3 regions of the Paenibacillus sp. WLX2291 genome follow, and region 3 is predicted to be linked to each of the others. Evidence: a T-box and tRNA genes for the amino acid it is inferred to sense, from the RefSeq annotation. Region 3 holds a T-box; the other regions hold tRNA genes.
The links. A T-box is a leader RNA that pairs with one kind of tRNA and senses whether it is charged. The one in region 3 lies ahead of ACDE64_RS18260 (valine--tRNA ligase), so its partner is inferred to be a tRNA-Val.

Region 1 (4,486 bases), 980 kb from region 3:
TTCAGTCAAACTCCGAATGCCGCAGACTTTATTCCGGGAGTCAGACAGTGGGTGCTAAGGTCCATTGTCGAAAGGGAAACAGCCCAGACCATCAGCTAAGGTCCCGAAGTGTGTGTTAAGTGGGAAAGGATGTGGAGTTGCCCAGACAACCAGGATGTTGGCTTAGAAGCAGCCACCATTGAAAGAGTGCGTAATAGCTCACTGGTCGAGTGACTCTGCGCCGAAAATGTAACGGGGCTAAACACACCACCGAAGCTATGGCTTGATGCATCGCATCAGGGGTAGGGGAGCGTTGAATGAGGATTGAAGGTGTACCGCAAGGAGCGCTGGACATCATTCAAGTGAGAATGCCGGTATGAGTAACGAAAAGATCAGTGAGAATCTGATCCGCCGAAAACCTAAGGGTTCCTGAGGAAGGCTCGTCCTCTCAGGGTAAGTCGGGACCTAAGGCGAGGCCGAAAGGCGTAGTCGACGGACAACAGGTTGAAATTCCTGTACCACCGAAAGCCGCTATGAGCAACGGGGTGACGCAGGAGGGTAGTGACGCAGGCTGATGGATGCCTGTCTAAGCAGTGAGACTTGTGTGTAGGTAAATCCGCACACTCCAAGGTCAAGCTGTGATGGGGAGCGAAATGTACAGTAGCGAAGGTCATGATCTCACACTGCCAAGAAAAGCCTCTAGCCAGGAAGCAGGTGCCCGTACCGTAAACCGACACAGGTAGGTGAGAAGAGAATTCTAAGGCGCGCGGAAGAACTCTCGTTAAGGAACTCGGCAAAATGACCCCGTAACTTCGGGAGAAGGGGTGCCCCGGTAGTGTGAATAGCACGAGGGGGCCGCAGTGAAAAGGCCCAAGCGACTGTTTAGCAAAAACACAGGTCTGTGCGAAGCCGCAAGGCGAAGTATACGGGCTGACGCCTGCCCGGTGCTGGAAGGTTAAGGGGAGTGGTTAGTCTTCGGGCGAAGCTATGAACCGAAGCCCCAGTAAACGGCGGCCGTAACTATAACGGTCCTAAGGTAGCGAAATTCCTTGTCAGGTAAATTCTGACCCGCACGAATGGCGTAACGATTTGGGCGCTGTCTCAACGAGAGATCCGGTGAAATTTTAATACCTGTGAAGATGCAGGTTACCCGCGACAAGACGGAAAGACCCCATGGAGCTTTACTGCAGCTTGATATTGAACTGGGGTGCGATTTGTACAGGATAGGTGGGAGCCTTGGAAGAGGGAGCGCAAGCTTCCTTGGAGGCGCCGTTGGGATACCACCCTGATCGCATCTGAGTTCTAACCTAGTACCGTGATCCGGTACGGGGACCGTGTCAGGTGGGCAGTTTGACTGGGGCGGTCGCCTCCTAAAATGTAACGGAGGCGCCCTAAGGTTCCCTCAGAATGGTTGGAAATCATTCGAAGAGTGCAAAGGCAAAAGGGAGCTTGACTGCGAGACCTACACGTCGAGCAGGGACGAAAGTCGGGCTTAGTGATCCGGTGGTACCGCATGGAAGGGCCATCGCTCAACGGATAAAAGCTACCCTGGGGATAACAGGCTTATCTCCCCCAAGAGTCCACATCGACGGGGAGGTTTGGCACCTCGATGTCGGCTCATCGCATCCTGGGGCTGAAGTAGGTCCCAAGGGTTGGGCTGTTCGCCCATTAAAGCGGTACGCGAGCTGGGTTCAGAACGTCGTGAGACAGTTCGGTCCCTATCTGTCGTGGGCGTAGGAAATTTGAGAGGAGCTGTCCTTAGTACGAGAGGACCGGGATGGACGCACCGCTGGTGTACCAGTTGTTCCGCCAGGAGCATCGCTGGGTAGCTACGTGCGGACGGGATAAGCGCTGAAAGCATCTAAGCGTGAAGCCCCCCTCAAGATGAGATTTCCCAAGTTAGTAAGACCCCTTGAAGACGACGAGGTTGATAGGTTGGGGGTGGAAGTGCAGCAATGCATGGAGCTGACCAATACTAATCGGTCGAGGGCTTATCCAAGATTCTAAATACGCGATGGATCGTTTCGGATTCAGTTTTCAGGTGATGAACACATCTGCACGTTTGGTGATGATGGCGGAGGGGTTCCACACGTACCCATCCCGAACACGACCGTTAAGCCCTCCAGCGCCGATGGTACTTGGACCGCAGGGTCCTGGGAGAGTAGGACGTTGCCAAGCGTATTCCCCTTAGGGGATTTTTTTTCGCCCGTAATAGGGATTAGGTATTACATTTTGATAGTATGGCCCGTTGGTCAAGGGGTTAAGACACCTCCCTTTCACGGAGGTAACAGGGGTTCGAATCCCCTACGGGTCATTAGATGGAGACTTAGCTCAGCTGGGAGAGCATCTGCCTTACAAGCAGAGGGTCGGGGGTTCGATCCCCTCAGTCTCCACCATCTAGATTTTCCTTTTTCAACGACGCGGGGTGGAGCAGTCCGGTAGCTCGTCGGGCTCATAACCCGAAGGTCACAGGTTCAAATCCTGTCCCCGCAATGATGGAACCGTGGTGTAGGGGTTAACATGCCTGCCTGTCACGCAGGAGATCGCGGGTTCAAATCCCGTCGGTTCCGCCATTTTCACTTTTGGTTTTCGGATGGAAAGCGGAAATGGACTGAGAAGTACAAGCAAGATGCGGACGTGGCTCAGCGGTAGAGCATCGCCTTGCCAAGGCGAGGGTCGCGGGTTCGATTCCCGTCGTCCGCTCCATTTGCGCCCTTAGCTCAGCTGGATAGAGCGTTTGACTACGAATCAAAAGGTCAGGAGTTCGAATCTCTTAGGGCGCGCCATTTTATTGTAACGGGATGTAGCTCAGCTTGGTAGAGCACCTGGTTTGGGACCAGGGGGTCGCATGTTCAAATCGTGTCATCCCGATTGTATAGAGGAATACGGAATAAAAAGCACTTTTATGAGAAGAATTGTTGATTGTATACACAGTCTCTTTTCTCATAAAGGTGCTTTTTTATTTGGGCTTGTTTTGTTTCGACCTTTTTTGTTGCACGTTGTTATTCGATTTTCATTTGTTTAATGGGACGCAGTTATTATTTAATGTTTGGCGTTGCGAGTTAATTTGTTTAGGTTAGGATGGGCTATTTGTATTGAGATTAGATATTTCGAAGATAAACTTATTCGGGATAGAGGGATAGAGGGATAGAGGGATAGAGGGATAGAGGGATAGAGGGATAGAGGGATAGAGGGATAGAGAGTTGTGAGAGAGGAAGCTGTAGAAATTCATGGTTTTAGGTGCTTTCGTTTAGAGTATCGTTGCTTACAAAGTTTACAAACACCTTAAAAACACGAACCTTATTACTTGAATTTCTGTATTGTTCTTAGTAAGCGTTTACATGATAATGTGGATATTCGGCTAAACGATTATACATGGTTTAATCAAACAGATATTCATCAAAGGGGATGAACACAGATGGTGGTAAAGACAGGCAGACTTTTATCATTGGTAATGGCAGGAGCATTGACGTTGGGATTGGCCGCTTGTGGGAACAGCGATTCTGGCAGTCAAGGTGCCAGCAGTACAGGAACGGGGACGAGCGGCGAGAAAGTGACGATTACGTTCCAAAATATTTATCCAGATCCAACGACACCGACGTACAAAATGATTCGTCAGATTGTGGATCAATATCAGAAGGATCATCCGAATATTGAGATTGCACTGGATACACTCAATACCGATCAGCAGAAGTTGAAACTGAAAACACAGGCAGCTTCGCGCGAGATTCCTGATATCACGATCGTGAATCCGGCTGCACAGATGAAGCCTTATATAGATGCTGGTTTGCTGGCACCGTTGGACGATATTCTCGATCAGGACGGCCTTCGTGATACATATCAAAAGGGCCTGCTCGATTATTACAGCAAGGACAACAAAGTATACGCATTGCCGGATGGGAATAATATCGAGGTAGGTTATTACAATAAAGCGCTGTTTGAAAAAGCGGGTATTGCTGCACCACCGACTACATTTGACGAGTTGCTACAGGATGTAGGCAAGTTGAAAGTGGCAGGGATTACGCCGATTGCGATCGGGGAGAAAGATTCTTGGACAGGTTCGTTTTTGTTCATGAACATCTTGCTGCGTACGAACGGTGGGCCGGGCTTCTTGCAGGATGTTGCAGATGGTAAGAAGACGTTTAACGATCCTGCGTTTACTGAAGCGGTGGAGGCGTTTGAGAAGCTGGTACAGGCGGGAGCATTCCCGGATGGTGCAACTTCGATTGATGCGACAGCAGGCGGTAATATGTTCCGTACAGGGCAGGCGGCAATGTTCTTTATCGGTACGTGGGAGACGGGGGCGAATGATTCGTCTACAGTCGGCAAGGATGTCGGAGTGTTCAAGTTCCCGACTGTTAATGGCAAAGGCGATCCGGATCAATACATGCTAGCGCCGGGTAGTGCGTTTGCAGTGTCTGCAAATAGTGAGCATTTGACGGAAACGAAGGATTTCTTGAAGTATTTTGCGACTCAGTATCCGAAGGTGTCGTTTGATTTGAAAAAT
Region 2 (4,486 bases), 1.5 Mb from region 3:
CCAGACCATCAGCTAAGGTCCCGAAGTGTGTGTTAAGTGGGAAAGGATGTGGAGTTGCCCAGACAACCAGGATGTTGGCTTAGAAGCAGCCACCATTGAAAGAGTGCGTAATAGCTCACTGGTCGAGTGTGACTCTGCGCCGAAAATGTAACGGGGCTAAACACACCACCGAAGCTATGGCTTGATACATTCGTATCAGGGGTAGGGGAGCGTTGAATGAGGATTGAAGGTGTACCGCAAGGAGCGCTGGACATCATTCAAGTGAGAATGCCGGTATGAGTAACGAAAAGATCAGTGAGAATCTGATCCGCCGAAAACCTAAGGGTTCCTGAGGAAGGCTCGTCCTCTCAGGGTAAGTCGGGACCTAAGGCGAGGCCGAAAGGCGTAGTCGACGGACAACAGGTTGAAATTCCTGTACCACCGAAAGCCGCTATGAGCAACGGGGTGACGCAGGAGGGTAGTGACGCAGGCTGATGGATGCCTGTCTAAGCAGTGAGACTTGTGTGTAGGTAAAATCCGCACACTCCAAGGTCAAGCTGTGATGGGGAGCGAAATATATAGTAGCGAAGGTCATGATCTCACACTGCCAAGAAAAGCCTCTAGCCAGGAAGCAGGTGCCCGTACCGCAAACCGACACAGGTAGGTGAGAAGAGAATTCTAAGGCGCGCGGAAGAACTCTCGTTAAGGAACTCGGCAAAATGACCCCGTAACTTCGGGAGAAGGGGTGCCCCGGTAGTGTGAATAGCACGAGGGGGCCGCAGTGAAAAGGCCCAAGCGACTGTTTAGCAAAAACACAGGTCTGTGCGAAGCCGCAAGGCGAAGTATACGGGCTGACGCCTGCCCGGTGCTGGAAGGTTAAGGGGAGTGGTTAGTCTTCGGGCGAAGCTATGAACCGAAGCCCCAGTAAACGGCGGCCGTAACTATAACGGTCCTAAGGTAGCGAAATTCCTTGTCAGGTAAATTCTGACCCGCACGAATGGCGTAACGATTTGGGCGCTGTCTCAACGAGAGATCCGGTGAAATTTTAATACCTGTGAAGATGCAGGTTACCCGCGACAAGACGGAAAGACCCCATGGAGCTTTACTGCAGCTTGATATTGAACTGGGGTGCGATTTGTACAGGATAGGTGGGAGCCTAGGAAGAGGGAGCGCAAGCTTCCTTGGAGGCGCCGTTGGGATACCACCCTGATCGCATCTGAGTTCTAACCTAGTACCGTGATCCGGTACGGGGACCGTGTCAGGTGGGCAGTTTGACTGGGGCGGTCGCCTCCTAAAATGTAACGGAGGCGCCCTAAGGTTCCCTCAGAATGGTTGGAAATCATTCGAAGAGTGCAAAGGCAAAAGGGAGCTTGACTGCGAGACCTACACGTCGAGCAGGGACGAAAGTCGGGCTTAGTGATCCGGTGGTACCGCATGGAAGGGCCATCGCTCAACGGATAAAAGCTACCCTGGGGATAACAGGCTTATCTCCCCCAAGAGTCCACATCGACGGGGAGGTTTGGCACCTCGATGTCGGCTCATCGCATCCTGGGGCTGAAGTAGGTCCCAAGGGTTGGGCTGTTCGCCCATTAAAGCGGTACGCGAGCTGGGTTCAGAACGTCGTGAGACAGTTCGGTCCCTATCTGTCGTGGGCGTAGGAAATTTGAGAGGAGCTGTCCTTAGTACGAGAGGACCGGGATGGACGCACCGCTGGTGTACCAGTTGTTCCGCCAGGAGCATCGCTGGGTAGCTACGTGCGGACGGGATAAGCGCTGAAAGCATCTAAGCGTGAAGCCCCCCTCAAGATGAGATTTCCCAAGTTTAGTAAGACCCCTTGAAGACGACGAGGTTGATAGGTTGGGGGTGGAAGTGCAGCAATGCATGGAGCTGACCAATACTAATCGGTCGAGGGCTTATCCAAGATTCTAGACACGCGATGAATCGTTTCGGATTCAGTTTTCAGGTGATTAACTTTGAAAATTTTCTTGGAGAGATACCCAAGTGGCTATAAGGGGACCCTCTGCTAAGGGGTTAGACTGCGTAAGCGGTGCGAGGGTTCGAATCCCTCTCTCTCCGCCACTAGAATTTTGAGTTTATTCAGAATTTTAGGGCAAATATTTGTTCTTTAATATCGTGGCGGTGTAGCTCAGCTGGCTAGAGCGTACGGTTCATACCCGTGAGGTCGGGGGTTCGATCCCCTCCGCCGCTACCATACATATCCTGGAGACTTAGCTCAGCTGGGAGAGCATCTGCCTTACAAGCAGAGGGTCGGGGGTTCGATCCCCTCAGTCTCCACCATAATGTGCCGGTGTAGCTCAGTTGGTAGAGCAACTGACTTGTAATCAGTAGGTCGGGGGTTCAAATCCTCTCGCCGGCACCATTTTTTTCTCTGGAACCGTGGTGTAGGGGTTAACATGCCTGCCTGTCACGCAGGAGATCGCGGGTTCAAATCCCGTCGGTTCCGCCATTTTTGATTTAGTACGATGAAATGGCTATACAGTATATTAACTTAATATACAGTATGGCTCGGTAGCTCAGTCGGTAGAGCAGAGGACTGAAAATCCTCGTGTCGGCGGTTCGATTCCGTCCCGAGCCATCTTTTATTGTGGAGGCTTAGCGAAGTGGCCAAACGCAGCAGACTGTAAATCTGTTCTCTCCGAGTTCGGTGGTTCGAATCCATCAGCCTCCACCAGTTTTTTTATAAGAGCCATTAGCTCAGTTGGTAGAGCACCTGACTTTTAATCAGGGTGTCGAAGGTTCGAGTCCTTCATGGCTCATCTAAAAGAAAGCATCTTACCTTGTTGGTAGGATGCTTTTTTGTTTTTATATTATTTTTTATGTTATAGGTTTGTATTATAGATATTAGATAACAAGATAAGTTGTTCTATGCGTATCGCAATAAGATGATATGTAGCCAGAGAATTATTTTATCCAATGGTAAAGATGATTGTTAGAATGGAACTTTGGTTTCTGTATTTTTACCTATTATAATGTAGAAAACTATCAATTTTGATATGAAATGAATTCTGATGAGTTGTGATTGCTGTTTACATGATCTGCATATGAGAAGATGAGGATGAGATAAAGCAACAAGTTACAATGATAGAATCACAGAATGCTAGAATCAAGGATAGAACTACAGATGATGAAACTACAACAAGTGGAATTACAAATAAAATTACAGATAGAACTATAAATTGTTTGAGATTATTGAAATAAGATGGCTAAAAATATAAAGCGAGTCGTGGAATTTGCGGATAGAAGGGAATTTACGTTATGGATGTAAATGAACTACGGCAACGGATTGAGCAGATTACTGGGTTGCGTATTGGAGAGCACCGTTTTAATGAAAGAGAGTGGGATAAGAGGGAGCGTTCTTTTGTAGGGATTGATATGGAACAAACTGAGTTACCATTGATGATTCCAGTGTTGCGTCAGGCTGGTGAAGTAGTTGTATGGGAAGTAGTAACAGATCATCATAGTGCTGTAGCAGATGATGCGGGTTCAGAAGGTATTGTAGTAAGTACAGATACTGCTAACATGAATGCTTCGGACGAAATAAAGCGTATTTACCAGCTGCTTGAGCTTTTGTTGCCTTCAGTAATGGGGTTGCAGCCGATGGCGTTATCTCCTGTTGTGCAGGGGAAGGATCAATCAACAGGCGCGTGAATTGGGACAGTGGTTGGTGAGGCAACTTAGTTTGCGTAATTCGTCGATGGAGATTCCAGATGAATATGTGATCAAGGAACGGCTGAATTCTGTTATGGTTCCTTTTCTGTTGCTTGCCGAGAGTTTGCAGATAGGCACGTTGAATGTTAAGCAATTGGAGAAGCTAGTATCCAGTTATTTTGATCGGGATATGCTATTGATTCCATTGCAAGATAATGAGTGGTTGGTGCTGGCAAAGCATGAATTGATAGAGGATGAAGAAGATGGACGTGATATTGGAGACGAAAATGAGGATACAGAGGAAGATTTGCTGACTGCATTTGCGCTTGGATTGTATGAGTTGGTAGCGAGCGAATGGGTTGGAAGTTTTCATATTAGCGTGACGCTGCCACTAAATCCGCTTCATGGATTGGCGCAGACGGTGGCACAGCTTCGAGAGGCGATTCATCTCGGAAGATTGTTTCAGGTAACTGAGCATATTCATTTGCCAGGGGAGTTACGGTTGGAGAGTCTGCTGTATCGTATTCCAGAAGAAGAACGGCAGCGGTTTGTGGAATCAGCAGATCACCACTCGCATTTGTTTGGTGATGAGGAGACAGTAACGACACTAGAGACATTTTTCAAAATGGATTGCAATGTGAGTGAGACTGCCAAGCAATTGTATATTCATCGGAATACGTTATTGTATCGACTGGACAAGATCAAACAGGATACGCAGCTGGATGTACGGCGTTTTGAAGATGCGGTATTGATGCGGTTGACACTGCTATTGTATAAAGTGACAAAAAGCTGAAATGTTTTTTGTAGGTTTTGTCGATAGAGCTGGCGAGCAGATTAG
Region 3 (4,486 bases):
ATATTACGTACAGAACGGATGATGTCGATCAGCAGCGTCATTTCTTCCTCAGCTGCTTTATTTTCCAGAGCTGGGTCGAAGGTCGGCCAAGCGGCAAGTGTGATCGTATCTCCTTCATGCGGCAGATGCTGCCAGATTTCTTCGGAAATGAACGGCATGAATGGATGGATCATGCGCATCGTACGATCCAGTACGTAAGCCAGTACCGATTGCGTCGTTTTCTTGGCAGCGGCATCTTCGCCGTACAGCGACAGCTTGGCAATCTCGATATACCAGTCGCACAGATCATCCCAGATGAAGTTGTACAGCAGACGTCCGGTTTCGCCAAACTCGTACGAATCAATTAGACGCGTAATATCGCGAGATGTTTCGTTCAGGCGATGCAAAATCCAGCGATCAGCTGTGCTGAGTTTACCAGTCAGATCGATTTCTTCAAAGGTAAAGCCTTCCATATTCATCAATGCAAAACGGGAGGCGTTCCAGATTTTGTTAGCAAAGTTACGCGCTTGTTCCACACGTTCCCAACGGAAACGCAAATCTTGTCCCGGTGTGCTGCTAGTGGAGATCATGTAACGCATTGCATCTGCGCCGTATTGCTCGATCACGTCCAGCGGGTCCACGCCATTACCAAGCGATTTGGACATTTTCTGTCCGTCGGAAGCACGTACAAGCCCGTGCATGAGTACATCTTTGAACGGAATCTCATCGGTAAATTCAAGTGCGGTGAAGATCATACGAGCAACCCAGAAGTAGATAATGTCATAGCCCGTTACGAGCAGATCGGTCGGGTAGTAACGCTTCAGATCGTCCGTTTGATCCGGCCAGCCGAGTGTAGAGAATGGCCATAGCGCGGAGCTGAACCACGTATCGAGTACGTCTTCGTCCTGACGCAGCGTTTTGCCTGCATGCTCTGGCAAACCGCTTGGATCTTCAGCGGATACGATGATCTCGCCTGTTTCTTCACAGTACCATGCCGGGATGCGATGTCCCCACCACAGCTGACGGGAAATACACCAGTCGCGTACATTTTCGATCCAGTTCAGATACGTTTTCTCAAAACGATCCGGTACGAAGTTCGTGCCGTTGCCGCTTTTTTGTGCTTCGATAGCAGCGTCTGCAAGAGGCTTCATTTTTACAAACCATTGCGTGGACAGATACGGCTCAACAACAGCGCCCGTACGCTCACTGTGCCCTACTTGATGTACGTGATCTTCGATGTTGATCAGTACGCCTGCTTCTTGCAAATCTTTGACGATCTGCTTGCGCGCGTCACTGCGATCCATGCCTTGATATTGATCAGCGTTCTCGTTCATGATGCCGCCTTCGTCCATTACAACGATCTGTGGCAGATCATGACGTTGACCCATTTCAAAGTCGTTCGGATCGTGGGCAGGGGTGATTTTTACCGCACCGCTACCAAATTCGCGATCTACGTAATCGTCGGCAATTACCGGAATGGCGCGGTTTACGATTGGCAGAATCAGCATTTTGCCGATCATATCTTTGTAGCGCTCATCCTTCGGATGAACAGCAACCGCCGTATCACCTAGCATCGTTTCAGGGCGCGTTGTCGCCACGGTAAGGAAACCACTGCCGTCTTCGAGCGGGTATTGCAGATGGTACAGATGACCGTTTACCTCTTTGTATTCAACCTCGATATCGGACAGAGCAGTACGAGCCTGCGGGTCCCAGTTGATAATGCGTTTGCCGCGATAGATGAGGTCTTTTTCATACAGGGTTACAAACACTTGGCGAACCGCTTTGGACAATCCTTCGTCCAACGTGAAGCGTTCGCGGGAATAGTCAAGGGAGAAGCCCATTTTCGCCCATTGTTCGTGAATCGTTTGAGCGTATTTATCTTTCCATTCCCATACTTTATCCACGAATTTCTCACGACCAAGATCATGACGGGTAATGCCTTCGGCGCGCAGATTTTGCTCTACTTTGGTTTGCGTCGCGATACCAGCGTGGTCAGAGCCTGGCAACCATAGTGCATCGTATCCTTGCATCCGTTTGGTACGGATCATGATATCTTGCAGAGTAAAGTCCAGTGCGTGACCGATATGCAGCATACCGGTTACGTTAGGCGGTGGAATGACAATCGTATAGGGTTGCGCATCCGGGCGCTGACCCGCTTTGAAATAATCATTGTTCATCCAATAGTCGTACCATTTGCGCTCGGCCGATTTGGGGTCATAGGTTGTTGGCATCTCGGTCGTTGCCGGGTTAGTGTTTGGTTCTGTCATGCAGATCCCTCCATCTTCATCATCAATATCAGAACAGGCGGCATGTACAACTATGCCGGAAAATAAAAAAAGCCCTTCGTCTCAAAGGACGAAAGGCTTTGCTCTCGTGGTACCACCTTTGTTTCGTTACCTGTATTGCTTTGTGATTTCCATTCAGAAATGCACCTCAGATAACGACACTCGAAGACAGATAACGGCTGCTACCGGTTTATTCTAGTCCCGCTGCAACAATGGCTAGTACTTGAATGACAATCAAGCACATACGGTATTCAAATAAACGACTCCCGGACGACTTCGACATCCCGTATCCTGTAGAACCTCTCAGCGCAGCAGCTCTACTCTCTTTAGGTCGATCATGTCTACTATTTCCGTTCACAGTCTGTATTATGGTGTTGCTTTCGTGAAAATATTTCGTTGATTATCATAACTTGTGCACGTAGGAAAGTCAATAAAAAAAGCTAACATCCGCACGATTGGCGCGGTGTCAGCCTGTATGTTGCATCCTGTTATGACAGCAATCCGAGCTTCTGCGCTGCCTGCTTAAAATCGTCCGGCCAGCGATCCTGGACTACGATCGTTTCCCCTGTCCATGGATGCACAAATTCCAGTTGCTCGCCATGCAATGCCTGACGCGACAATATGCCCGGTTTGCCACCATATAACGTATCGCCAACAAGCGGATGACCAGCATCACTCATATGCACGCGGATCTGGTGAGTACGTCCTGTTTCCAGCGTCAAACGCACCAGACTGGCAGATGACGCCGCATGGATCAGCTCCACATGCGTGACCGCTGATTGACCACCCGGCGAAACACGGCGGCGCTGCTTATGATGGCGATCCTTACCAATCGGCTCGTCGATCACACGCAGACGTCGATCCACCTTTCCCTGTACTAGCGCGACATAGCGGCGACCGATATCCTTGTCGCGCATCTGCTCATCTAGCAGCATCAAGGCAAATTCATTTTTGGCGTATAAAACAGGCCCTGTCGTATCGTCGTCCAATCGATGCACATGACGTACTGCACAGTGCTGATGGCTATGTTCAAAATAAGCAGCCACGGCACCTGCTAACGTCCGGCGCTGATCCTGTGCATCTGATGGATGAACAGCTACACCGGCAGGCTTGTGCACAACCAGCACGTAATCATCTTCAAACAGTACATCAGGCAAATGATGATGATCCGGAGTAAATCCATATTCGCTATCTGGAAACAGCCGCAATGTGATCATATCACCATCCACCTTGATCTCGCCGCGTGAGTGCAATCTCCCTAATAATTTGACCGGAAAATGATGCCCCAGCCATTCCATCATCCGACGATGACGCTGCTCTGTCTGCTGCAAATCCAGCTCTGTACCGGGCGTCACATCTAACCATTCTCCATTCCGGCTCGCTTCCGGGCGGGCAACCGCAGAAACAGGATGATCCGCTGCACCTGATGTGAGCGGATCAATCATACCGCCAGAATGATCAGCGGTAGAACGTTTATGTTGCAAAAAATCATCCATATATGAGCAGTCCTATTACAAGGACTTCATCACGTCGCGATGTGCGGCGATCGTCTGCTCAATATCTTCATCGCTGTGCACGCCAGAAACGAACATGCCTTCAAATGGCGATGGTGCTACGCTGATGCCCTGATTCAGCATACCGCCAAAATAACGTTTAAACCGATCCATATCGCTGACTTTTGCTGTGTCATAGTTAGTAACCGGACCTTCGGTCAGGAATGGACAAACCATCGAACCGACGCGATTGATCGTGAGCGGAATACCAGCTTCACGCGCATTGGCTTCAAAGCCCTCCTGCAAGCGTGCAGATACCTTTTCCAGACGATCATATACTTCCGGTGTCAGCAGGCTCAGCGTGGTATATCCCGCCGCCATTGCCAACGGATTGCCGCTCAGCGTACCTGCTTGATAAATCGGACCAGTTGGCGCGATCTGTTCCATAATCTCGCGTTTGCCACCATAAGCGCCGACTGGCAAACCGCCACCAATCACTTTTCCGAGACAGGTTAGATCAGGTGTGACACCGAAGCGTCCCTGCGCACTGTTCATATGCACACGGAAACCAGTCATCACCTCGTCGAAAATAAGCAATGCGCCGTATTGGGTCGTCACATCACGTAGCCCTTGCAAAAAGCCTTCCTGCGGTGGTACAACGCCCATGTTGCCTGCAACAGGCTCTACAATAATACACGCAATATCTTCGCCAAAGCGCTCAAATGCCAG

Region 1: it encodes a tRNA-Val, which carries the amino acid that the T-box ahead of ACDE64_RS18260 (valine--tRNA ligase) is inferred to sense. The anticodon was not compared.
Region 2: it encodes a tRNA-Val, which carries the amino acid that the T-box ahead of ACDE64_RS18260 (valine--tRNA ligase) is inferred to sense. The anticodon was not compared.

The regions. Positions count from the first base shown of each region.
Region 1 covers NZ_CP176755.1:5,250,666-5,255,151, reverse strand. The annotation lists rRNA gene ACDE64_RS22480 (23S ribosomal RNA) at 1-1,978, shown strand, start outside; rRNA gene rrf (5S ribosomal RNA) at 2,041-2,157, shown strand; tRNA gene ACDE64_RS22470 (tRNA-Glu) at 2,222-2,293, shown strand; tRNA gene ACDE64_RS22465 (tRNA-Val) at 2,300-2,375, shown strand; tRNA gene ACDE64_RS22460 (tRNA-Met) at 2,399-2,472, shown strand; tRNA gene ACDE64_RS22455 (tRNA-Asp) at 2,477-2,552, shown strand; tRNA gene ACDE64_RS22450 (tRNA-Gly) at 2,611-2,685, shown strand; tRNA gene ACDE64_RS22445 (tRNA-Arg) at 2,689-2,765, shown strand; tRNA gene ACDE64_RS22440 (tRNA-Pro) at 2,777-2,850, shown strand; gene ACDE64_RS22435 (extracellular solute-binding protein) at 3,398-4,486, shown strand, end outside.
Region 2 covers NZ_CP176755.1:132,844-137,329, forward strand. The annotation lists rRNA gene ACDE64_RS00545 (23S ribosomal RNA) at 1-1,900, shown strand, start outside; tRNA gene ACDE64_RS00550 (tRNA-Ser) at 1,967-2,058, shown strand; tRNA gene ACDE64_RS00555 (tRNA-Met) at 2,115-2,191, shown strand; tRNA gene ACDE64_RS00560 (tRNA-Val) at 2,202-2,277, shown strand; tRNA gene ACDE64_RS00565 (tRNA-Thr) at 2,284-2,359, shown strand; tRNA gene ACDE64_RS00570 (tRNA-Asp) at 2,371-2,446, shown strand; tRNA gene ACDE64_RS00575 (tRNA-Phe) at 2,503-2,575, shown strand; tRNA gene ACDE64_RS00580 (tRNA-Tyr) at 2,587-2,671, shown strand; tRNA gene ACDE64_RS00585 (tRNA-Lys) at 2,684-2,756, shown strand; gene ACDE64_RS00590 (hypothetical protein) at 3,256-3,648, shown strand; gene ACDE64_RS00595 (PucR family transcriptional regulator) at 3,665-4,441, shown strand.
Region 3 covers NZ_CP176755.1:4,268,561-4,273,046, forward strand. The annotation lists gene ACDE64_RS18260 (valine--tRNA ligase) at 1-2,246, opposite strand, end outside; T-box leader at 2,328-2,631, opposite strand; gene ACDE64_RS18265 (RluA family pseudouridine synthase) at 2,753-3,760, opposite strand; gene hemL (glutamate-1-semialdehyde 2,1-aminomutase) at 3,776-4,486, opposite strand, start outside.